3 regions of the Psychrobacillus sp. PGGUH221 genome follow, and region 3 is predicted to be linked to each of the others. Evidence: riboswitches for the same ligand, from Rfam matches in the RefSeq annotation. Region 3 holds a riboswitch; each other region holds the start of a gene.
The links. Region 3 has a riboswitch for S-adenosylmethionine ahead of metK (methionine adenosyltransferase). Riboswitches for the same ligand answer to the same signal wherever they lie in the genome.
Positions count from the first base shown of each region.

Region 1 (7,467 bases), on a different contig from region 3:
AAATAACTAAAACTAATCCCAGCTAAAAACAGTAAAAAAGAGACAGGGATAAAGTAAATGGTTCCTTTTGCTTCTTTCTCTAATAGTCCTGGTTTAACGAATAACCAAATTTGGTGCATCGCAATTGGCAACGTTATTAATATAGATAGTATTAGAGCACATTTGACATAAATCATTAAACCATCTGTATATCCAAATACATTCCATTCCACGTGAGCAGCTGTAGGTTGTGACTTAAGAAATGTTAATGTCCTTGGGGCCATCCAAAATCCTAAGGCTAGAGATAGAATAAATGTGACGGCTACAATAATGAGCCTTTTTCGTAATTCTGTTAAATGTTCAACAAGCGTCAATTCTGGTTCGTGTGTCATTAGTGTGTACCACCCCATTTTCTCAAATAAAGTGAGATATTTATATGCTTAGAAAAGCATGTTTACTAAAATATAATAGTTACTACATGAAACTGTTGTTTTGTATCATCTCACATTATACTCCAACAGTCGAATTTGTAAATAAAAGCACCTTTTATTTTTCAATTAATATAGGAAAAAAGTTTTTATATATACAAACTTTTTCTAAAACAACCAATATAAATTTGAAACTATTTATGTACAGTTTAAGAAAAAATGTAGTAAATGATAAGCTCGTTTGAATATATATCCTTATTAAGGATGAATAAAATTGGCTCAGTATCATTTGGAAGAATTGAAAATATTAAATTAAGTCTTCTTGGTTTTATTTTAGTAGCAGATTTTGCATTGTTTCTTACTTTAAGCGTTTTTCCACGGTTTGTTTTACTTGGATCTGGTATTGGTCTATCCATTATAGTTCTTTGCTGGACAGGAAAAAAATATACTTATTTTCTTTCACCATTGTGAGTTTGTACAGAAATACTTTCAATAGTTTATAATTTGCATTCTACCATTAAGTAAAAATAATATATATCTGACTAATGTTTAATTAAGTAAATAAATCAGTTTTAGGATAATTAGGAGGTTTTATTGTGTTAGTTGGAGCGCTTGGTATTCTCCTTGTATACAAAGAGAAAGCACAACAAAAGAAGATCCAGCTACTTCAGCAGTTAACTCTTATCTACAATGTGGGAAGCAGAAAACGTATTTGTAGTCGGAGCATCTACATTTCCTCATAATAGTAACTTTAATCCTACCGGAACAATTGGAGCTACTTTCTTACCGTGCTGCAGAAGGAATTCAAACTTATTTAAAACAAGGTGGACTTCTAGTTAAATAATAATCAATAAAACTCCTAAATAGCTTATTACAAGCAATTTAGGAGTTTATTTAATTTGCGCTAGGCTATTTAAAAGGTCACTACGCATTCGATACAGGATTCAGTGTTTGCTTTTTTAACTTCTTATAGAATGTACTTTAAATTTGCAATTTTGAATATGAAACATCTCTATTTAGTAACTATCTAGAATGCCCATGCATGCAGTTCTTCTTATTAACCTTGTGCAACTTCCTCGTCTTGGTAGACTGGTACCCATCCTTCAGTTGTTACAAAGATTCGTGCTGCTACTACTTTACGGTCTTCAGCAAGTGTGAAGTAATGTGTGATATTCTCCGGAACTGAGATTAGATCTCCAGGTGATAGATGGACTTCAAAGAAATTTTCATCTTTTCCTTGAATAATAAATACTCCGTGACCGCTAACAATATAACGAACTTCATCATCTGTATGAAGATGTTTACGTTCAAAGTTTTTTAATAGTTCATCTAAGTTTGGATTAGAGTCAGATAAAGAAATGATATCAGCTGCTTTGTACCCACGACGTTCTGATATATCATCTATTTCTGCTTTAAATGCATTTAAAATTTCTTCTTTTTCTGCATCGCTAAGATCATACTTTTCACGAAGTTGCTCTGGTAATTTTTCTATATCCCAATGCTCATAAATTACTTCTTGTTGCTCTAAAAATGCAGCAACCTCATTTTGTGCTTCAATTGTTTCATTTGTTCCTTGAATTTTAATGATAGCCATCTAAATCTTCCTCTCTTATTTTTATTTTATTTGACGTAAAGTCAACTGATACTGAAATAAAAATTCACAAGCTTCAAGTAACTTCTTTGCTTCGAAACCATCCCTACCCCAAACAGTAATACCGTGATTCCGTATAAGTACAGCTCCTTTATCACCATCTATATATGTCTGAAACTCTTCGGCGAGAAGTGGAATATGGGCATGATTTGGAATGATAGGAATAGAAAGAATTGCATCTTCTTCCCACAAATCGAAAGCTTTAATAAGTTCTTGCCCTTGAAAATCTATTTTTCCCTGATCACCGTATAATTCGGAGATGACGTTATTAGCAACCGTGTGAACATGGAGACTACAGCCCGCAGAAGTTTTAGAATAAATAGCACAGTGCAATAATGTTTCTGCCGACGGCTTTAAAATGGTATCTTCTATCGGCTCTCCATTTATATTTACATGTAAAAAGTCTTCTTTTGTTCGCTTATTCTTATCTTTTCCGCTTGCTGTAACTAAAAACTCTACTGGTTCATCATTCACCTTAATTGCTAAATTTCCACTAGTTCCCATAAACCAATCTCGTTTAGCAAGTTCGTCTTTTATATCTGCTAACTCTTCCCATCTACCACGGAGCGTTATCATGTTTGAACACCTAACCTTGTTTCAATAATATTCATGACATCTCGAAAATTTTCGAAAGGTTCATATGGAATATTCAATTCCTTGCACTTTTCAATAAGAAAATCCCGTGCTATGACAACATCTGCTAATTTTGCAGCTTCTAAGTCAGTAATAGAATCACCAATTACAACACTTAAAGAATCTTTTTCTTGGAGCTTTCGAATAATGGATGGCTTACAGCATCCGCAACCTTTGCTCGTACATAAATCATCGCAGACATGTGGGAAATTTATTTGTATTCTTTCTCCCGAGAAGTCCGATTCATTACAATAAACGCCTGAAAAAGGACCAAACTTTTCTAGCATTGGATGAACGAAAAAATCTATTCCACCACTAACAATATAGAGAGGGATATCGTGCTTTCTTGTATAAGAAACAAAATCGTCGAATCCTTCTCTAATCTCTGCTTGATCAAGCAAGTAGCTTATAATTTGATCTTTTATAGATACAGGTAACAGAGAGAACATTTGAGCAACACCTTCTCGGATAGATTGCTTTTGCCCTAAAATATTCTCTTTGATCGGCAAGTATGCTGGGGGAGCAAATTTTTTCATAATGGATATAATATTGTCTTGGTTTGTAATGGTCCCATCAAAATCACAATAGATTACTAGCTTACTCATAATGCTTACCCCCATAGTTCCAATGCTGCTTTTAGTTCTGGAAACTGTTTTGCTGCTTCAGCTAACGGAATTCCATCAAGGACTGCTGATACGGCCTGCCTAAAGGCAAGCCCTCCTCCTGTAGCGCCAGTAGGATGACCATGCACTCCACCACCTGCATTTATAATGCTATCTATGCCATAGTCTTCGATTAACAAAGGAACCAATCCAGGATGAATTCCAGCCGAAGGAACTGGAAAAGTTCGTTTTACTGCACTTTCTTTCGTCAATTCTTCCCCAAGTGATAGTGCAGCTGTTTTCTCCAGTGCGACGCTTCCGTATGGTGAGGGGAATAATGAAAAATCTGCCCCTGCATAACGAGTCAATTTACCAAGTAAAAGTGGTGTTGAAACTCCATAAAATGAGGATGATGTAAAAGCACCACTATAGGCTGGATGGGCCATGAATGGCAACTGAATATCTTCATCTTCCACAAGTTCTTGAAGTACATCTAGACCATATGCATGAACATTAAATAATAGAGCGTCAGCCCCAAGTTCTTTTGCCTTTTTTGCTTTTGATTTTAAATTGGATGTCCGCCCAGAGAGGTTAACTGCATAAAGTGTTCGATGTCCAGTTTCCTCATACACCTGACGTAGTACTTCTTTAGCTGTAATAATTCTTTTTTCAAAAGGAGTAAGGGGGTTTTCAAAGAGAATTTCATCATCTTTTACTAAATCTACTCCACCTAGAGCTTGGTTACGCAGCTGTTCAGATAGGTAATTGATATCTCTTCCAATTACTCCTTTAAAAATACTCATCACAAGTGGACGATTATACACTCTTAGCAATTCACGAATACTTTCAATTCCGAATCTAGGTCCTGGGAAATTATCTAAAAGGTCTGATGAGAATTCCAAGTCTAGTAGCTTTACTTCACCGTCTAGCGATAGTTTGCCGAAAACAGTTGTTAATATGGCAGGTAAATCTGCAGAGAAATTAGCACTAGGATAGTTTATTTTAATTTCTGCTTTGATTTCATCTCGTTTTAGCGGATGGTGACTATTTTCAAATTTAGTTATCGATATAACATTTCCTTTATGCTTTTTTAATTGCTCTTGCTCTAGTAACGGCAAATCAGTCCAGGATCCTATTGTTAAACCGAGCGCAATTCCTTCAGCTTTTTTTTCAAAAGTTCCAGGTTTACCGTAAACCTGATAGAGAGTAGTAATTCCACTCATTTATTATCACAATCCTTTATATAACAAATTTCTACTTAGTCAATGTCCCAGTGTTTTGCCCCTTCTAAATATAAAAAAACCTCTTCCAAATAAGAAGAGGTTAAAAAATTAACGACTTCTTATTTCTCAGTCTACTGACTGCAAGAATTAGCACCGTGTCCATAATGGATCGGTTGCCGGGTATCATAGGGCTCGTCCCTCCACCTGCTCTAAATAAGAAAAAGTTATTCAATTGAGTTAGTCAAATTAATAATGATTATTTCATGCAATATAAAGATTGTCAATATAGTTATTAGAATTTTTTTTGTTTTTAAAAAAATGATTGACATGTGTTTTTTGAATATGCTAGGATGATTTTCAAATAGTATAACGTTTTAATTAATAGCACTCTTATCAAGAGCAGGCAGAGGGTAATGGCCCGATGAAGCCCAGCAACCGACCGTAATACCGTTGTGAGACGGGGCGCATTTTGCGCCGAGATGAAAATCTCCTAAGGCACGGTGCTAATTCCATCAGAAAGGTAACTTTCTGAAAGATAAGAGGCGAGAGATCTCTTATTCTACGCCTCTTTCTTATGAAAGAGGCTTTTTATTTTGAAACGGAAAGGTAGAGAATAATGACGACAGCTACAAAGAGACAATATGAATCATTAACAGAAGAAAGTGCTATTTTATATGCAAAAGAACTTAACTTCTTCCCACAAGACACAGAGTTGGAGTGTCGTGAGATAGGTGACGGTAATCTTAACTATGTATTTCATATTAAGGAATTGAACGGTGATAAGAGTCTTATTATTAAACAGGCTTTACCATACGCAAAGGTTGTCGGAGAAAGTTGGCCACTAACGTTAAAACGAGCAGTGATTGAAGCAAATGCATTAAAAAAACATGCTGAATTTGCAGCCAATCTTGTTCCGACCGTATATGCAATTGATGAGGATCTTGCGCTTACGGTTATGGAGGATTTATCTCATTTAAAAATTGCACGTGAAGGGTTGATTAAACTTGAATCATATCCAAACCTTTCAAAAGATATTGGAGAATATTTAGCTCAAACACTATTTCATACATCTGATTTTGCATTACACCCTTTTGAAAAAAAGAAACTAGTTTCAGAGTTTTCCAATCCAGAACTTTGTAAAATCACAGAAGATCTTATTTTTACAGATCCGTTTTTTGACTATGAAACAAATGACTTTGAAGCATTGTTGCAAGAAGACGTAGAAACTATTTGGAATAACGGGCGCTTAAAGCTAGAGGTTGCAAAATTAAAGAATAGCTTCATGACAGAAGCGGAAGCATTATTACATGGAGATTTGCATACAGGGAGCATCTTTGCTAGTGAAACCGAAACGAAAGTAATAGACCCAGAGTTTGCTTTTTATGGACCTATTGGCTTTGATATTGGATTGTTTTTAGCAAATCTAATCGTGCAAAATGTTACAAGAGAAGAGGATGAGCGGGGAGTTATTGTCACCCATATCAAACAAACTTGGGATGTCTTTTCGACTAAATTTTCGGAATTATGGGACAAAAAAAGTGTCGATTCCTATAAAGACACAGATGGCTATAAAGAATATGTCTTGGATAAAATTTTCCGAGATACACTAGGCTTTGCTGGATGTGAATTAATTCGTCGTACAATCGGGCTAGCACATGTGAAGGATTTGGACAGTATCGAAGATGACGAACAACGGATTAAATTCAAAAAGCAGACCTTACAAACAGGGGAAGCACTTATATTAAAACGCAAAGATATCCATTCAATTGATGAAGTATTTGAATTATTAGAGGGGTTTCGCAAATGAGTATTCCATTATCGATAGAGTTGAACGACAAAGAATTTCGGATTTTGGATCAGCAAAAATTACCTCACGTAGTTGAGTATTTAACACTAGATACTTTAGAAGATGTATATGATGCTATTATCACTCTGAAGGTGAGGGGTGCACCAGCAATTGGTATTACCGCTGCATATGGATTGGCTAAAGCGGCCGAAAAGTATGAAGCAAATACATTAGAGGAATTTCATCTGCAACTCAACAGGGATTTCTTGTATTTAGCTAAATCTAGACCAACAGCTGTAAATTTAGTTTGGGCTCTAGAACGTTTAAGAAGTGCTGTTGAAAATGTAGCAAGTGTACAAGAGGCGAAGGAACTTTTGATAGAGGAAGCTATAAAAATTCATAGAGAAGACGAAGCATCCTGTAGAAATATTGGCGAATATGCGTTGTCCTTGCTTGAAGGTCAAACAAAAGTTATGACCATTTGTAATGCAGGTTCAATTGCAACCGCAAAATATGGTACTGCATTAGCACCATTCCATCTTGGGAGTGAGCGGGGAAAACAGTTTGAAGTTTATGCTTGTGAAACTAGACCTGTATTTCAAGGATCAAGGCTAACTGCGTGGGAGCTTCAGCAATCTGGAGTGGATGTAACACTTATAACAGACAGCATGGCTGCACATACAATCGGAGCAAAAGGAATCGAAGCAATTATTGTAGGGGCAGACCGGATAGCAGAAAACGGCGACACGGCAAATAAAATCGGAACACTTAACTTAGCATTATTAGCAAAAGTGTTTGACATCCCTTTTTATGTGGCAGCTCCTTCTTCCACTTTTGATTTGACCATTAAGAATGGAAAAGAGATCCCGATTGAAGAACGTCCAGCGGAAGAAATAACGCATATTGCAGGGAAACAGGTAGCTCCGAAAAATACAAAAGTATTTAATCCTGCATTCGATGTTACACCGGGTGAATACATTACAGCCATTATTACTGAAAAAGGAATTATATATCCGGAATATACAAAAAATATTCCAAGTTTAATAAATATAGAAAAGGGAGAACTCGCATGAAATCAAAAACAGCATGGCTTTTATCCGTATTATTAGTAATTGGAATTATCTTAACAGGGTGTCAACCAAAAGGGGATGCAAATGAAGCAACA
Region 1 covers NZ_JAQMHQ010000010.1:98,486-105,952, forward strand. Annotated here, with positions in the region: gene tatC (twin-arginine translocase subunit TatC) at 1-371, opposite strand, end outside; partial or broken gene PGC35_RS17160 (GMC oxidoreductase) at 1,063-1,251, shown strand; gene PGC35_RS17165 (1,2-dihydroxy-3-keto-5-methylthiopentene dioxygenase) at 1,465-2,001, opposite strand; gene PGC35_RS17170 (methylthioribulose 1-phosphate dehydratase) at 2,023-2,634, opposite strand; gene PGC35_RS17175 (2-hydroxy-3-keto-5-methylthiopentenyl-1-phosphate phosphatase) at 2,631-3,296, opposite strand; gene mtnW (2,3-diketo-5-methylthiopentyl-1-phosphate enolase) at 3,302-4,516, opposite strand; SAM riboswitch class I at 4,633-4,736, opposite strand; SAM riboswitch class I at 4,904-5,058, shown strand; gene mtnK (S-methyl-5-thioribose kinase) at 5,133-6,323, shown strand; gene mtnA (S-methyl-5-thioribose-1-phosphate isomerase) at 6,320-7,375, shown strand; gene PGC35_RS17195 (sugar ABC transporter substrate-binding protein) at 7,372-7,467, shown strand, end outside.
Region 1: it holds a riboswitch for S-adenosylmethionine, as region 3 does, so the genes downstream of both, mtnK (S-methyl-5-thioribose kinase) here and metK (methionine adenosyltransferase) in region 3, are expected to answer to the same signal.

Region 2 (7,467 bases), on a different contig from region 3:
CCCCTTTCTTATGCTTCTTGTCCAACTGTCTCGTCTTCAATTCCTAACTCTTCTTTAATCCAGTCATATCCTTGTGCTTCAAGTTTTTGTGCAAGCTCAGGACCACCAGATTTAACTACACGACCTTGCATCATAACGTGTACATGGTCAGGAGTAATGTAGTTAAGAAGACGTTGGTAGTGAGTGATCACTAGACTTCCGAAACCTTCTCCACGCATCTCGTTAATTCCTTTTGAAACAACTTTTAGTGCATCGATATCTAAACCAGAGTCAATCTCATCTAAGATAGCGAATTTTGGTTTTAACATCATTAATTGAAGAATCTCATTACGTTTTTTCTCCCCACCAGAGAATCCTTCATTTAAATAACGTTGAGCCATATCTAAATCCATTTCTAAAAATTCCATTTTGCTGTCCAATTCACGAATGAATTTCATTAATGAAATTTCATCGCCTTCTTCACGGCGTGAATTGATAGCAGAACGTAAGAAATCGGCATTAGTTACTCCAGTAATTTCACTTGGATATTGCATAGCTAAAAACAAACCAGCTTGAGCACGCTCGTCTACTTCCATTTCTAATACATCTTCCCCGTCCAATTCAATTGAACCTGAAGTTACTTCATATTTAGGATGGCCCATAATAGCAGATGCTAAAGTAGACTTACCAGTACCGTTTGGACCCATAACTGCGTGAATTTCGTTTGTATTAATAGTTAAATTAACACCCTTTAATATCTCTTTACCGTCTATAGCAACGTGTAAATCCTTAATTACTAAAGTTGACATGTAATAACCTCCATTAAGTAACTTCGAATGGTTTACCATTCTAATTTATTATCATTCTAATCTTAACCCAAAGTCTATTGCCATGCAAATCTTTTGAAATACTTTCTCTTTAGGTTTATAAAACTATTGTATTTCTTGTATTTTACTTTCTTATCTATGCAAATTCATACAAAGTACTATTCTTTGCTAATTTTCAATAAGCTGATCCAAATGAGAATGGATTTCACTATGAATATAGTGTTTAACCCAAAAAATCCATGGAGAATAAGTTTCTCCATGGATTTTTATTATCTTTTATTAACCTCGAAAAGATTGAGCATCAATTTTCGCGACTAGTTGGACACTTTTCTCATGATCTCGCTGTCTACGTTGTTCAACCATCAGTCGTAAATCCTGACTATTTCGTAATTCGGTATATCCGAAACCGTGAACTCCTCTAAACGCGTGGTCCATTTGTTCTGTGTAGGGCAACTCTTCTAAATTGATAATGAATCATTCCTTTCGATTTTTTAAAACTTACAATACTTACATACCCATGATAACATACCTTCAAACATTTTTTTCTTCAGAAAACTTATTTACTATTATTGCCAGTGCTCCATCACAAGGATTTATACGGTCACAAAACCCTTCTATCCGGTCAGAAATAACTTTTCATATTTACAAATAATTTCTCTACAATAAAAAAGCAGACACTTAAAGTGCCTGCTACGTTCTAAATTATTTTTTTACTGGAACTACAGATCCGCCCCACTCTTCAACGATGAAATCTTGGATTTCTTTAGAGTGTAAAACGTCTACTAGAGCTTTGATTTCTTTTTTATCTTCATCGCCAGCTTTAACTGCAATGATGTTTACATATGGTGATTCAGAGTCTTCAATAGCAATAGAATCTTCCATTGGGTTAAGTCCAGCGTCTAATGCATAGTTTGAATTGATTAGTACTGCATCGCCTTCTTCATTTTCATACAGTTGCACTAATAATGCAGCTTCATAGTTAGCGTCAAATTCAAGATTTTTTGGATTCTCTACAATATCCGTTAATTCAGCTGCTGTTTTATCAACACCTTCAGCTAATTTGATTAAACCTTGAGCCTCTAACATTGCTAAAACACGACCATGGTCTGCAACAGAATTACTCATTAAGATCGTTGCACCTTCTGGTAATTCTTCAATAGAGCCATATTTTTTAGAATATAAACCGATTGGCTCAATATGGATTCCACCGGCATTTTCAAAATCGTATCCAAATTCTTCTTTTTGTGATTCAAAGTAGGGGATATGTTGGAAATAGTTAGCATCCAAATCTCCTGATTCTAAATCTTGGTTTGGTAAAACATAGTCTTGGTAAGTTTCAATAGTAAGTTCAATACCTTGTTCTTCTAATATTGGTTTAGCTTGTTCTAAAATCTCAGCGTGAGGAACGTTTGAAGCTCCTACTACTAATTTGCTGCTTTCTTCTTCTCCACCGCAAGCAGCCAGTGTTAATGCACTAACGGATAATAATGCTCCTGCTAAAAACTTTTTCATATAAATTCTCTCCTTCTCTATTTCCCCTATTTTATATGTGATCGAGTTATCTCGTTAACACCAATTATCTCTTGTCTATCTTTGTTGTAATCGCATCGCCAATCCATTGAATAATAAATACTACAATGAGTATTAAAATGGTTGCAACAAGCGTTACATCTTCTCTACTGCGTTGAAACCCATCTAAGAATGCTAACGTACCTAAGCCGCCAGCACCAATAATTCCCGCCATTGCTGTATATCCAACTAGTGATATACAAGTAACTGTTATACCAGAGACTAATGCTGGCATCGATTCTGGTAATAAAACCTTCCATATAATAGTAGAAGTTTTAGCACCCATCGATTTAGCTGCTTCAAGTACACCTTTATCTATTTCTCTTAATCCAATTAAAACCATTCGTGCATAAAATGGAGCAGCTCCAATAACAAGAGCTGGAAACGCAGCATTTGGTCCACGAATAGTACCTAAAAGTAATTTCGTAAATGGAATAAGCAATATGATTAAAATAATAAATGGTATCGAACGAAAGATATTAGTAAATGCTCCCGTTAACCAATTTGTTAGTTTATTGGCCCATGCTTGATGCGGACTTGTTAAAAACAAAAGTAATCCTAGTGCAAGACCAAATACAAATGTTAATAAAGTAGAAACTGCAGTCATATAAAGAGTTTCCATTGTCGCTTCCCACATTTTTGGCCAATCAACATTTGGAAATAAAGTATTAATCATTGTTGATCACCTCTGTGTGTACTTTTTGTTCGTGAATAAATAGAATTGCTTTATCAATTGCCGATGCATCACCGTCAATCTGAAGAATCAATGTTCCATAAGCTCCACTTTTCGTATGTGTAATATTCCCTTGAACAATATTTAATTCCAAATCAAATTGTTTAATGAGTCTAGATAGAATTGGCTGTTCCGTTTGGTCTCCAACAAAAACCAGCTTGATGAGTTTGCCATTTGGATATAGTTCTTGTAAATTTTGAATCGTCTGCTGAGATTGATTATTTTCAGAAACTTGCGTAACAAATCTCTTTGTTATGGGCTGTTGGGGATTTTGGAAAACTTCCAGCACGTCCCCTTCCTCTACCACATGTCCGTTCTCCATTACTGCTACTCGATTACAAATCTTTTGAATAACCTGCATTTCATGTGTAATTAGTACAATGGTCAAACCTAATCTTTCGTTAATACTAATCAGTAAATCTAATATGGAATCCGTTGTTTCTGGGTCAAGTGCAGATGTAGCTTCATCACAAAGCAACACTTCTGGGCGATTTGCTAATGCTCGAGCAATTCCTACCCGTTGCTTTTGGCCACCGGATAATTGAGAAGGATAATAATCTCCTCGGCCTTCTAAACCTACTAACTCAATCAATTCTTTTACACGAGTAGCTCTTTGTTCTTTAGGTACTCCTGCGATTTCCAAAGGAAAAGCTATGTTTTCTGCAACAGTTCTTGACCACAAAAGATTGAAATGCTGAAAAATCATGCTTACTTTTTGTCTAACTTGTCGAAGCTTACCTTCTGAAATTGATGTAATTTCTTTATTATTTACAACAATTTGCCCTGAAGTCGGCTTTTCTAATCCATTCAACAATCTGATTAAAGTACTTTTTCCTGCACCACTATATCCAATAATTCCAAAAATCTCACCTTGCTTAATTGTAAGATTTACATTATCAACAGCTACAATGGTACCTTGCTTCGTACTAAATTTTTTCGAAATATCTTTTAAGCTAATCACGTAAATCTTCCCTCCTGTATAGATAGTACTATTACTATCAAAAAACCCCTTCTGCAAAAGAGCAGAAGGGGTGTATGTTATCATTCAAAATAACAGTCATCCATTCTCTCATTTTCCAAAGCATTTACGCTTTGAGTGATTTGGCACCATTTCATTTACATGACGGTTGCTGGGTTTCATCGGGCACTTCCCTCCACCTCTCTTAATAAGAGCGACACTATTCAATTGTTATCAATAAATCGAATTCTATCATGATAATTCGGTGTCGTCAACACTTTTTATAACATCTAAAAGATAAGGAATTGATTGGAAAGCATAAACCTTTTTATAAACAATTCCTTCTTTTGCAATTAAAAGACATGGCACACTTTCAATTTCATAATCCATCGCTAAACCTTTCATATAATTTATATTTGCCTGTCCAACTGGTAACTGGACAATTTCTTTAAGTACCTTCATCATTTTAGAGGCTACTTGGCATGTCCCACACATTGGGGTGTAAATATATAAAAGAGAAAGATTAGGAGCATTTTTAGCTTGCTCCCATTCCTCTCGAGACCATTCATTCACAAACATCATCCTATAATAAAAATTCTTTTTTCACCTTAATCTTAGCACGTTGTAAGATAGAAGCCAAAACATCAAGCGGGGTATTTGCAACTTCACCATATACAGGATTCGTATATAGATGAATTGCTTCTGGATATACTTTTCTAACTACTGATCGTATTTGTTCTCCTGATTTATCGGAGTCTAAAAAAGCATATATGGGCAATTCTTCTAAAGGACTTAAGATTTCTTCTAATTTAACATTAGAAATAGTGCCATTCGTACAAACAATTTCAGTTGCTTCAGCAAGAATGGTTAAAAGTTTCAGTTTATCTGATCTACCTTCTACAAGAATTACTTTTTCACTAAATACCTTAGCCATTAGCTTCTCTCCCAGCACATTATATATACTAGTATATGAAAAAGCGCCAGTAAATAACCGGCGCCTTTTTAAATCCATTATTCTTGAATTAACTCTTCGTATTGTTCTGCAGATAATAGTGCATCCACTTCTGCTACATCAGAAGGCTCAACTACGATCATCCATGCATTTTCATACGGAGATTCGTTTACATATTCAGGGCTGTCTTCTAAATCAGCGTTTACTTCTACTACTTTACCGCTGATTGGAGCATACAGTTCAGAAACAGTTTTAACTGATTCTACACTTCCGAAAGGATCTCCAGCTTTAATATCGTCTCCTACTTGTGGAAGCTCGACAAACACGATATCCCCAAGTTCTGATTGTGCAAAATGTGTAATTCCAATACGTACTTTTCCGTCTTCTGTTTTTACCCATTCATGCTCTTCTGAGTATTTTAATTCTTTAGGTGTGCTCATGTTATACCCCTCTCAAAAAAATATACATTCCTCTATAATATTCACACATTTCAATTGTAAAAACAAGCAACTTTATACGCTTTTCCAAATATGTTCAAACTCTTCTTCTTTAAAACCTAGCGTCAAATGCTCTCCATCATATACAATTGGTCGCTTAATAAGCATTCCATCTGAAACGAGCGTTTCGATTTGTTCTTTTTCTGTCATATTTGGAAGCTTGTCCTTCAATTTCATTTCTCGATATTTAGTACCACTTGTATTAAAGAGCTTCTTTATATCTGTATTTGTATTTACTAAAATCTCTTTTATCATTTCTTTTGATGGTGGGTTTTCCACTATATGATTATCCTCAAATTCCACTTGATGATCTTTCAGCCACTTACTTGCCTTTCTACAAGTGCTACATTTGGGATAACCAAAAAATTGAATCGTCATTAAAATCACCTTTTTCTTCTTATCATATACAATACTATTGCACAAAAGCAATATTCTTGTGTAACGAAAAGAATCGAGTTTTACAACTAAAGTTTGAGTTTTTCCAACTAAACTAATGTTTTTTCTAACTAAAGCTTCAGTATTTTCAACTAAACAGAAAAAATCTGTTCATCAAGTGTAATGCCAACCACTCGGACGTGCGCTTGCCGCACGCTACGCATGAGCCACCGCAGGATGAGTCGTTCGTTTCACTCACTCCCACATCCTTATGCGGAGTCTCATTCTTCGCGCTCATGCGGCGTGTAAGGCGCACATCCTGATGACACCTGCGGATATAGTTTCGTATTCATTTCTTCAAAATATGGAGAAATAAAATCACGTTTTGAAACTTTATACAGATACATGCGGTCAGTACAAATGCATAATTCAAGGATGGCATTATCTGAATTAATAAATAACAATAGTAATATTTAACAAAGCAAACAAAAAAAGCCGTTACTGAGTTCGGCTCAGACTGTAGACAAACTTAATATATATGAAAAGATCAGTTTTCCGAGCCATAACGCTCGCCTTCCCACAGAAGTCGAGCGGATGCTTCTCCAAACCCAAAAATTGAGTAGTGTACATTTGGTATCCAATTTGTCCACCAACCGAACTTGGTAAGGTTATAAGAGTACCATTCTCGTTAATAATAGATAAAGACAGTTGGAACGAGCTATTCCAACTGACCTTCAGCTTAACGTCAAAAGTATTTTAAAAAACGGTTATGAATAATGATAAATTTTCCTAAAGAAATTGCTTTTTCCGATTTAAAGTAAACATAGTAGATATCTATAGTGAATTGGTTTTAAGGCAAGGATCACCACGAAGACTCCTGTGGGACAGCTTGAGCAGAAGACCCCGCAGTTGAGGGGAAGGCAATCTGAGTTCGCCGCATCCTGCTCCTGCGCAAAGCTCGTCGCAAAAGAACTTTTGCGGCAACGATTGCATGACCAACATCGTGTTGGCCTAGGAGGCTGAAGCCAAGCCCACGGAAAGCGAAGTGGTGGTCCTTGCCGTATTTATTATACAACTCTATGCACCAAAAATTAGTTTTGTCTACAGTCTAAAAGGCAGTTGGAATGAGCTATTCCAACTGCCTTTTATTCAATCTAAGCCGGTCTTTTTGAGATTAGGCTCTTTCATTTAATTAAACAACAAATTTTTCAGCCTCAATTAACTTAACAGAAGCTTCACGTTTCTTCGCAATCACATTATACGGAGTATAGCGAGTTAGTTTACGAAGTGCAGATATCATCATTCGTAAGTTATCTCCCTCAACAGATGCAATTAGTGTTTCTTTTGCTGCTTTTTCGATTTCATCAAATGCTTCCTGGCAGAAGATTTGTGTATAAAGTAATTTTTGATTTGCTTTTTCTACTCCACCACGATCGATTGCTTTTTCCGTACGAAGTACCGCTGATTCCATTGCAAATATGTTGTTAGCAATGTTTGCAATATTAACTAATACTTCTTGCTCTGCTTCAAGTTTTGTACCAAATCGTTGAGCAGCAAGACCTGCAGCTAGTAAACCA
Region 2 covers NZ_JAQMHQ010000009.1:51,190-58,656, forward strand. Annotated here, with positions in the region: gene sufC (Fe-S cluster assembly ATPase SufC) at 9-788, opposite strand; gene PGC35_RS15485 (YuzK family famiily protein) at 1,086-1,259, opposite strand; gene PGC35_RS15490 (MetQ/NlpA family ABC transporter substrate-binding protein) at 1,509-2,318, opposite strand; gene PGC35_RS15495 (methionine ABC transporter permease) at 2,383-3,051, opposite strand; gene PGC35_RS15500 (methionine ABC transporter ATP-binding protein) at 3,044-4,069, opposite strand; SAM riboswitch class I at 4,175-4,281, opposite strand; gene PGC35_RS15505 (thioredoxin family protein) at 4,319-4,645, opposite strand; gene PGC35_RS15510 (toprim domain-containing protein) at 4,650-5,000, opposite strand; gene gcvH (glycine cleavage system protein GcvH) at 5,078-5,458, opposite strand; gene PGC35_RS15520 (arsenate reductase family protein) at 5,531-5,893, opposite strand; gene PGC35_RS15525 (acyl-CoA dehydrogenase family protein) at 7,083-7,467, opposite strand, start outside.
Region 2: it holds a riboswitch for S-adenosylmethionine, as region 3 does, so the genes downstream of both, PGC35_RS15500 (methionine ABC transporter ATP-binding protein) here and metK (methionine adenosyltransferase) in region 3, are expected to answer to the same signal.

Region 3 (7,467 bases):
AATGTTTCAAGCTTATATGACCGCTCTTTGTTTTACTCTTCTAAATCTTGCTATGCTATCCGTTCGAATACCTTTGGAAGAAAAAGCTTTAAGTGAAGCTACTAATTATAATGAAGAATTTAAAAAGAAGATTTCAGCGTCTTAAACTGAAATCTTCTTTTTATTTATCTATTCATTTCATTATTTGCTGCTTCTTCTACTGCTCTAGCCACTAAATGATGCACCATAGGATCTAGAGGGTTTGGTATTAACTCACCAGGTTTAGTATGGCTCACAATAGCTTGTGCTGCTGCAATTAACATCGTGTATGTAATTTCCTTTGCACCTGCATCTAAAGCTCCTTTAAATATCCCTGGGAAGCCAATAACATTATTAACTGAGCGTCCGTCTGCTGCGAAGGCTGCTCCTGCTGCTATTGCAGCAGATGGCAAGATCTCTGGATTTGGATTAGATAGAGCTAAAATTATTTGACCCTTTCTTACCATTTCTGGCTTAATCAACCCTGAAACTCCAGTAGTTGCAATGATTATATCACAAGTCTCCATCATCTCTTCTAATGAAGCAATCGTTTGTCCACCATAATTAACCAATCGATTTTGAGCTTCTTCTTGTCGATCTAAACCATACACTTCTTCTACACCATAAGCCATTAGCATACGACAGATAGCCAACCCTGCAGCACCTAGTCCAACTTGACCAATTACCGCAGTTTTAGGATCAACTCCTGTTGCTTTGCATGAAGATAATATTGCAGCAAGTGCCACAACAGCAGTACCATGCTGATCATCATGCATTACTGGAATAGGTAGTTCCGCTTTAAGACGTTCTTCTATTTCGAAGCAATGAGGAGAACCAATATCTTCTAGTAATATTGCTCCAAATCCTTGATGTATATGCTTTACAGTTTCAACGATTTCATCTGGATCACTTGTATTTAATAGAATAGGTATTCCACTTAAACCAACAAACTGATCTAATAACACGGCTTTCCCTTCCATTACAGGCATCCCGGCTACTGAACCAATATTACCTAGACCTAAGATAGCTGTACCATCCGTAACGATAGCTACAGAGCTTCCAATGGATGTAAAATAATTTGCTTTCTCTGGATTATGTACAATTTCCATACAAACACTCGCTACACCAGGTGTATAAATTCTTTGTAAATCTCCTAATGATCGTACATCCAGCTGACTCTTCATCGCGATTTTTCCGCCTTCATGAGCTTTCAGTACATCATCAGTAACAGCATGTATCTTAACGCCATTTCCAATGGCTTCAATATTAGAAATAACTTGTTGCAGTTGTTCTTCCGATTTAAAAGTGATAGAAATATCACGAACAGTTGTTAAAGCACCGCTCTTTAACGTCGTAATATCACCAATATCTCCTTCTGCCATTCCAATTGCAGTTGCTACTTTTGCAAAATTACCCGGTCTAGAAGATGTTTCAACAATGAAGTTTCGTATAATATGTTGGTTTTGCATGTAAATTCTCCTTACTTTCTCTCATTCAATCATAAATTATAACATAAATATCTTTTATTCGTAATAAATATACGAAAGGTTTCATTGATTAGTATATTCCTTTGTAATAGCATCTCAACCAATTTTATATTACACTTCTAAACCCTAAAAATTCTCATTATATTACTGTTAAATTGAATTATTTATAGTCATACAATATAACCAATGGATCTTAGAACATTATTTATAAAGGCATGAGAATACTCAAAAATCTCTTCCCTTTCAGGTTCTTGATGCAAATCATGAAAGCAATTTTTCCATGACTTATATTGATACTCAGATAGGTCTTGCTTTTTAAACCACGCTGCAGTAGATGTGATATCTGCAATCTTATCTCTTTCAGCAGTCATTAGTAATACCGGAACATTCGGTACTGATTCCGTTGATTGTAAAATACTTTTCATAAGTAATTGGAGTTCTATGTACCAATCATTCGAGACGATTGTATGGTAAGTAGCATCATCAATAAATTGTTGATAAATATCATAGTTTCTCGTTAATTCCTTAAGCTGAATATCATGGTTAATCTTTTGTTGTACTGGTAATTTTGCCAGTGCATTTGTCCATTTAGATGGCTGTTTCTTTAATTGCAACCAAGGAGACGTTAAAATGACACCAGCATATTCTATTTGTAATTTGTGTAGCACTTTAATAAGCAGGGTTGCTCCAAGTCCATGGCCAAGAATAAAAATTGGTAAATTATAAGTAACGGCTACTTGTAAAGCAAGCGTTATATATTCTTTATATTGTTCAAAAGATTCATTATGTATTTTTTTTCCTCTTGTCTGTTCACCATGTCCTGGTAAGTCTCCCATTACAATATGACAGTTAGAACTTCTAAACTTTTCAATTAACCAAGCATATCTTCTATGATGTTCATATGCACTATGAACAATGACAATTACTGCTTTAGGTTTTTCTTCTGCTTCCCATTTCCACATGAACATCACCTCTTGTTTTGTTTTGTACCGAATGTCTACTTCAATTATTTGATTATTTTTCTTCATTTGATAACATTAATTATATTCTATTTACATAAGGAGCGTGAGCATATTGATTTATCCATTTAAAGGCAAATATCCAACAATAGATGAATCTGCATTTATTGCTGATTATGTCACAATTACAGGCGATGTGACAATCGGACAAGAGTCTACAATTTGGTTTAATACGGTAATCAGAGGGGACGTTGCTCCTACGATTATTGGACGAAGAGTGAGTATCCAAGATTTATGTTGTTTGCATCAAAGTCCTAATAACCCTCTTGTTATTGAAGATGAAGTGACAATTGGACACCAAGTAACGTTACATAGCTGTACTATTCGAAAAGGTGCGTTGATTGGAATGGGCTCTATTATTTTGGATGGAGCTGAGATCGGTGAAGGTGCATTTATCGGTGCTGGAAGTTTAGTAACCCAAGGTAAGAAAATTCCCCCTAATTCACTTGCCATAGGTAGTCCTGCAAAAGTTGTTCGGGAGCTGTCTAAGGAAGACAAAGAAGATGTGCAACGTATTATTCGTGAATACGTAGAAAAAGGACAGTATTATAAATCACTTCAAAAATAAAACTTATTTTCTTTAAAAAAGAGGCTATCCTATAACAGGAAGCCTCTTCTTTATTATTTGTTATAAACCAGCTTTTTGTCTTAACAAATCTGCTTTATCTGTTCTTTCCCATGGTGCATCAATGTCAGTACGACCAAAATGTCCATAAGCAGCTGTTTGCTTGTAAATAGGACGACGAAGGTCTAGCATTTTAATAATACCAGCTGGACGAAGGTCAAACAATTCACGAATATGTGAAACTAATTTTGCCTCTTCTACTTTTCCAGTACCAAATGTGTCTACTGCGATTGATACAGGTTGTGCTACACCAATTGCATAGGCAAGTTGTACTTCACAACGATCTGCAAGTCCTGCTGCAACAATATTTTTTGCAACGTAACGAGCAGCATATGCTGCAGAACGGTCTACTTTTGTTGGATCTTTACCAGAGAACGCACCGCCTCCATGACGAGCATATCCACCGTAAGTATCTACAATAATTTTACGACCTGTTAAACCTGCATCCCCTTGTGGTCCACCAATTACGAAACGACCAGTTGGGTTAATGAAATATTTAGTATTTTCATCAATTAAATTAGCAGGAACAATTGGATTGATAACTACTTCTTTTAAATCTTTTTGAATTTGTTCTAACGTTACTTCTGGGTGATGCTGAGTCGAAATAACAATTGTATCTATATGAACAGGATTGTTATTTTCATCATACTCCACAGTTACTTGTGTTTTACCATCTGGACGTAAATAGTCTAAAGTTTCGTCTTTACGAACGTCTGCTAAACGACGAGCCAACTGATGAGCTAAACTAATTGGAAGTGGCATAAGTTCAGGTGTTTCATTACATGCGTAACCAAACATTAAACCTTGGTCTCCTGCTCCAATTGCTTCAATATCAGAATCTGTCATAGATCCTTCACGTGCCTCTAAAGCTTGGTCAACCCCTTGAGCAATATCAGCTGATTGCTCATCAATAGAAGTTAATACTGCTGAAGTTTCAGAGTCAAAACCATATTTTGCGCGAGTGTAGCCGATTTCTTTAATAGTTGAACGTACAACTTTTGGAATATCAACATAAGTGGATGTTGTGATTTCCCCTGCAACTAATACTAACCCTGTAGTCACTGTTGTTTCACAAGCAACACGTGCGTTTGGATCTTCCGTAAGAATTGCATCTAGAATTGCATCTGAAATTTGATCACAAATTTTATCTGGATGCCCTTCTGTAACTGATTCAGATGTAAATAATCTGCGTTGTGTCATAGAATATTCCTCCTATATCCTGCGAGATCTCTCTCAAGAATTGATACGGTACTCATTCCCATGTCAAGCCATTTCAAATCAAATAGATTAAACTTGAAGCCGTTTCGGACTTGGCACACAAGGATAAAGGGCGATGTTATAAAAAAAACCTCTCACTCACGTTTGATTACATGAGGAAAGGCTATTAATATCATAAGCACCTTTCACTCTTATCAATCAAGGAATCTCACCTTGTCTCAGGTTGGGCACCTTTGCAATAGAAAAAATTACAGGTTGCCGGGTTTCATAGGGCCTGACCCCTCCACCAGCTCGGGATAAGAGTATCCGTTCAATTTACCATCATACGTAAGTTGTAACGAGAAGTCAATATTTATTTGTTGACAATTTATTCACAAACAAAAAATAATCAATCCATTAGTATAGACTATTAAGCTAAATGTGTTATACTAATTCACATATGAATGCTATATCCCTTTATTTTTTTAGGGAAAACAATAAAAAGGATGGTATACCAATATGAATTCAATCGATACTGTGAGTGAACTGAACGAATTGTTAGCTGGAGAGAATGTACACATTCAGTTATCAGTGCCGCAACTTGTGGAAAAAGCAACATCAAGAGGTGAGGCTGTTTTAACATCTACAGGAGCAGTGAAAGCAGAAACAGGTAAATATACAGGTCGTTCTCCACAAGATAAGTACATTGTAGATGAACCTATATCAAGAGACAAAATCGATTGGGGTCCTGTAAACCAACCAATTTCTTCTGAAATTTTCGAGTCACTCTATAAAAAAGTAACAGACTACCTTGCAACACAAGATGAACTATTTGTGTTCAAAGGATTTGCAGGTGCGGATAAGGATTCACGCTTAGGAATTCAAGTAATAAATGAATATGCATGGCACAATCTATTTGCCCATCAGTTATTCATTCGTCCTTCAGAAGAAGAACTGACAACCCATAAAGCAGATTTCACAATTGTCAGTGCGCCTAACTTTAAAGCAAATCCAGCAGTGGACGGTACAAAATCAGAAACATTTATTATCGTTTCAATGGAAAAACGCATTGTATTAATCGGTGGTACTGAATATGCTGGAGAAATGAAAAAATCTATATTCTCTATTATGAACTATTTGCTGCCAGAAGCAAACATTTTACCTATGCACTGTTCTGCAAACGTTGGTGAAGATGGTGATGTAGCATTATTCTTTGGTCTTTCAGGAACAGGAAAAACAACACTTTCTGCAGACGCAGGACGTAAATTAATCGGTGATGACGAACACGGTTGGTCTGATAATGGAGTATTTAACATTGAAGGTGGATGCTACGCTAAATGTATCGACCTAACTCGTGAAAATGAGCCTCAAATTTTTGACGCGATTACATTTGGAACGGTTTTAGAAAACGTCGTAGTAGATGCTGAAACACGTATCGCTAATTATGCTGATAATTCTTTAACTGAGAATACACGTGCTGCATACCCAATCCAAAATATTGAAAATATAGTAGACCCATCTGTAGCTGGTCACCCAAATACAATTATTTTCTTAACTGCTGATGCTTTCGGCGTATTGCCTCCAATCAGTAAATTAACGAAAGAACAAGCAATGTACCACTTCCTAAGTGGATTCACGTCTAAATTAGCAGGTACTGAGCGTGGAATAACTTCTCCACAACCAGCTTTCTCAACTTGCTTCGGTTCTCCATTCCTACCATTGCATGCAACTGTTTATGCTGAAATGCTTGGGAAGAAAATCGATGAACACGGTGCACAAGTATTTTTAGTAAACACTGGCTGGACTGGTGGAGAATACGGTGTTGGAAGCCGTATGAAGCTTTCTTACACACGTACAATGGTTCGTGCTGCAATTGAAGGTAAGCTAAATGAAGTAGAAACAGAAACTGACGCAGTATTTGGCTTATCAATTCCTACACAAGTAGAAGGTGTTCCTTCTGAAGTATTAGTACCACGTAATGCTTGGGAAGATAAAGCTGCATACGACCAAAAAGCTAGCGAGCTTGCTCAAGCGTTCCGTGAAAACTTTAAAAAGTTTGGAACTGTATCAGAAGATATCACGCTAAAAGGTGGACCTTTAGCATAATAAAAAATGCAAAGCTGCTTAATGTAGTTTTCCAAAGAATAAAGAGGATGTCCCATTCATATGGTGACATCCTCTTTTTTAGTCTGCATAATCATCATAATAATGCGTTATAACCGAAGGAGAAAAGATGGATATAAAATTCTTCGCCTCTTCTTCGTCTACCTTATATAATATGATCTCTGATCCATAATGACTTATTTCTAACCGTTCATCACCGTCTACGTGAAAGAACATAGCGAACCATTTCAATCCACCATTTACGTCAATTGTATGACTTCTAAAAAAAAGTCGATTATCCTCATTCAGATTAATTGTTAATACCTTCATTAATCCTTCATCCATTACCGAAATAGCTCTGGCACTTAATTCTTCAATCGCAGCTAATTCTTCTTTCCAACAATGAATGACGACTTCCTGAAATTCCGAAGTATAATTATCCCAAAGATCTGTCCAAAAACTCGTATTAGTTGCGAACGAAGATTTATCATTTGTACTTGTTGTTTCAATAGATACGACAATGTTACCCATCTATTAAACCCCTTTCTGCATTCTCATCCACATACAAGCATCCTTCACCACTTGTCGATTGACTTTGCTTGGAAAGAAATGCGTGAAGTCGTGAAAATACCATGTCTCTACAATCTTATCATTCCCTAATAACGCTTCTTCTAATACCTTCGCATGTTCAAATGATACATTCAAATCCTTTTTACCGTGAATGATTAGCGATGCTGCTTTTATTTCATTAATATGAGCAAGGGCATTACGATTTTCGTATGCTTCTACGTTTTTAGTCGGTGTACCTCCTATAACGCGCTTCATCATTCGTCTCATGTCGGTTCGTTCATCATAGGTTAAAAAAATATCTGAAACACCAGCCCATGTTACAAGGGAAGTAATATCATTTCGTAAAATTGCAATCCAAAGAGCCATAATACCACCTCTTGAAAAGGCAAATAAGTGAATTCGATTTATAAGACAAAACTGCTTTAAAACATCTACTGCATAAACTGCA
Region 3 covers NZ_JAQMHQ010000007.1:14,635-22,101, reverse strand. Annotated here, with positions in the region: gene PGC35_RS12680 (isoprenylcysteine carboxyl methyltransferase family protein) at 1-145, shown strand, start outside; gene PGC35_RS12675 (NAD-dependent malic enzyme) at 165-1,487, opposite strand; gene PGC35_RS12670 (alpha/beta hydrolase) at 1,676-2,533, opposite strand; gene PGC35_RS12665 (gamma carbonic anhydrase) at 2,580-3,092, shown strand; gene metK (methionine adenosyltransferase) at 3,153-4,349, opposite strand; SAM riboswitch class I at 4,556-4,670, opposite strand; gene pckA (phosphoenolpyruvate carboxykinase (ATP)) at 4,866-6,452, shown strand; gene PGC35_RS12650 (hypothetical protein) at 6,531-6,980, opposite strand; gene PGC35_RS12645 (alpha/beta hydrolase family protein) at 6,984-7,467, opposite strand, start outside.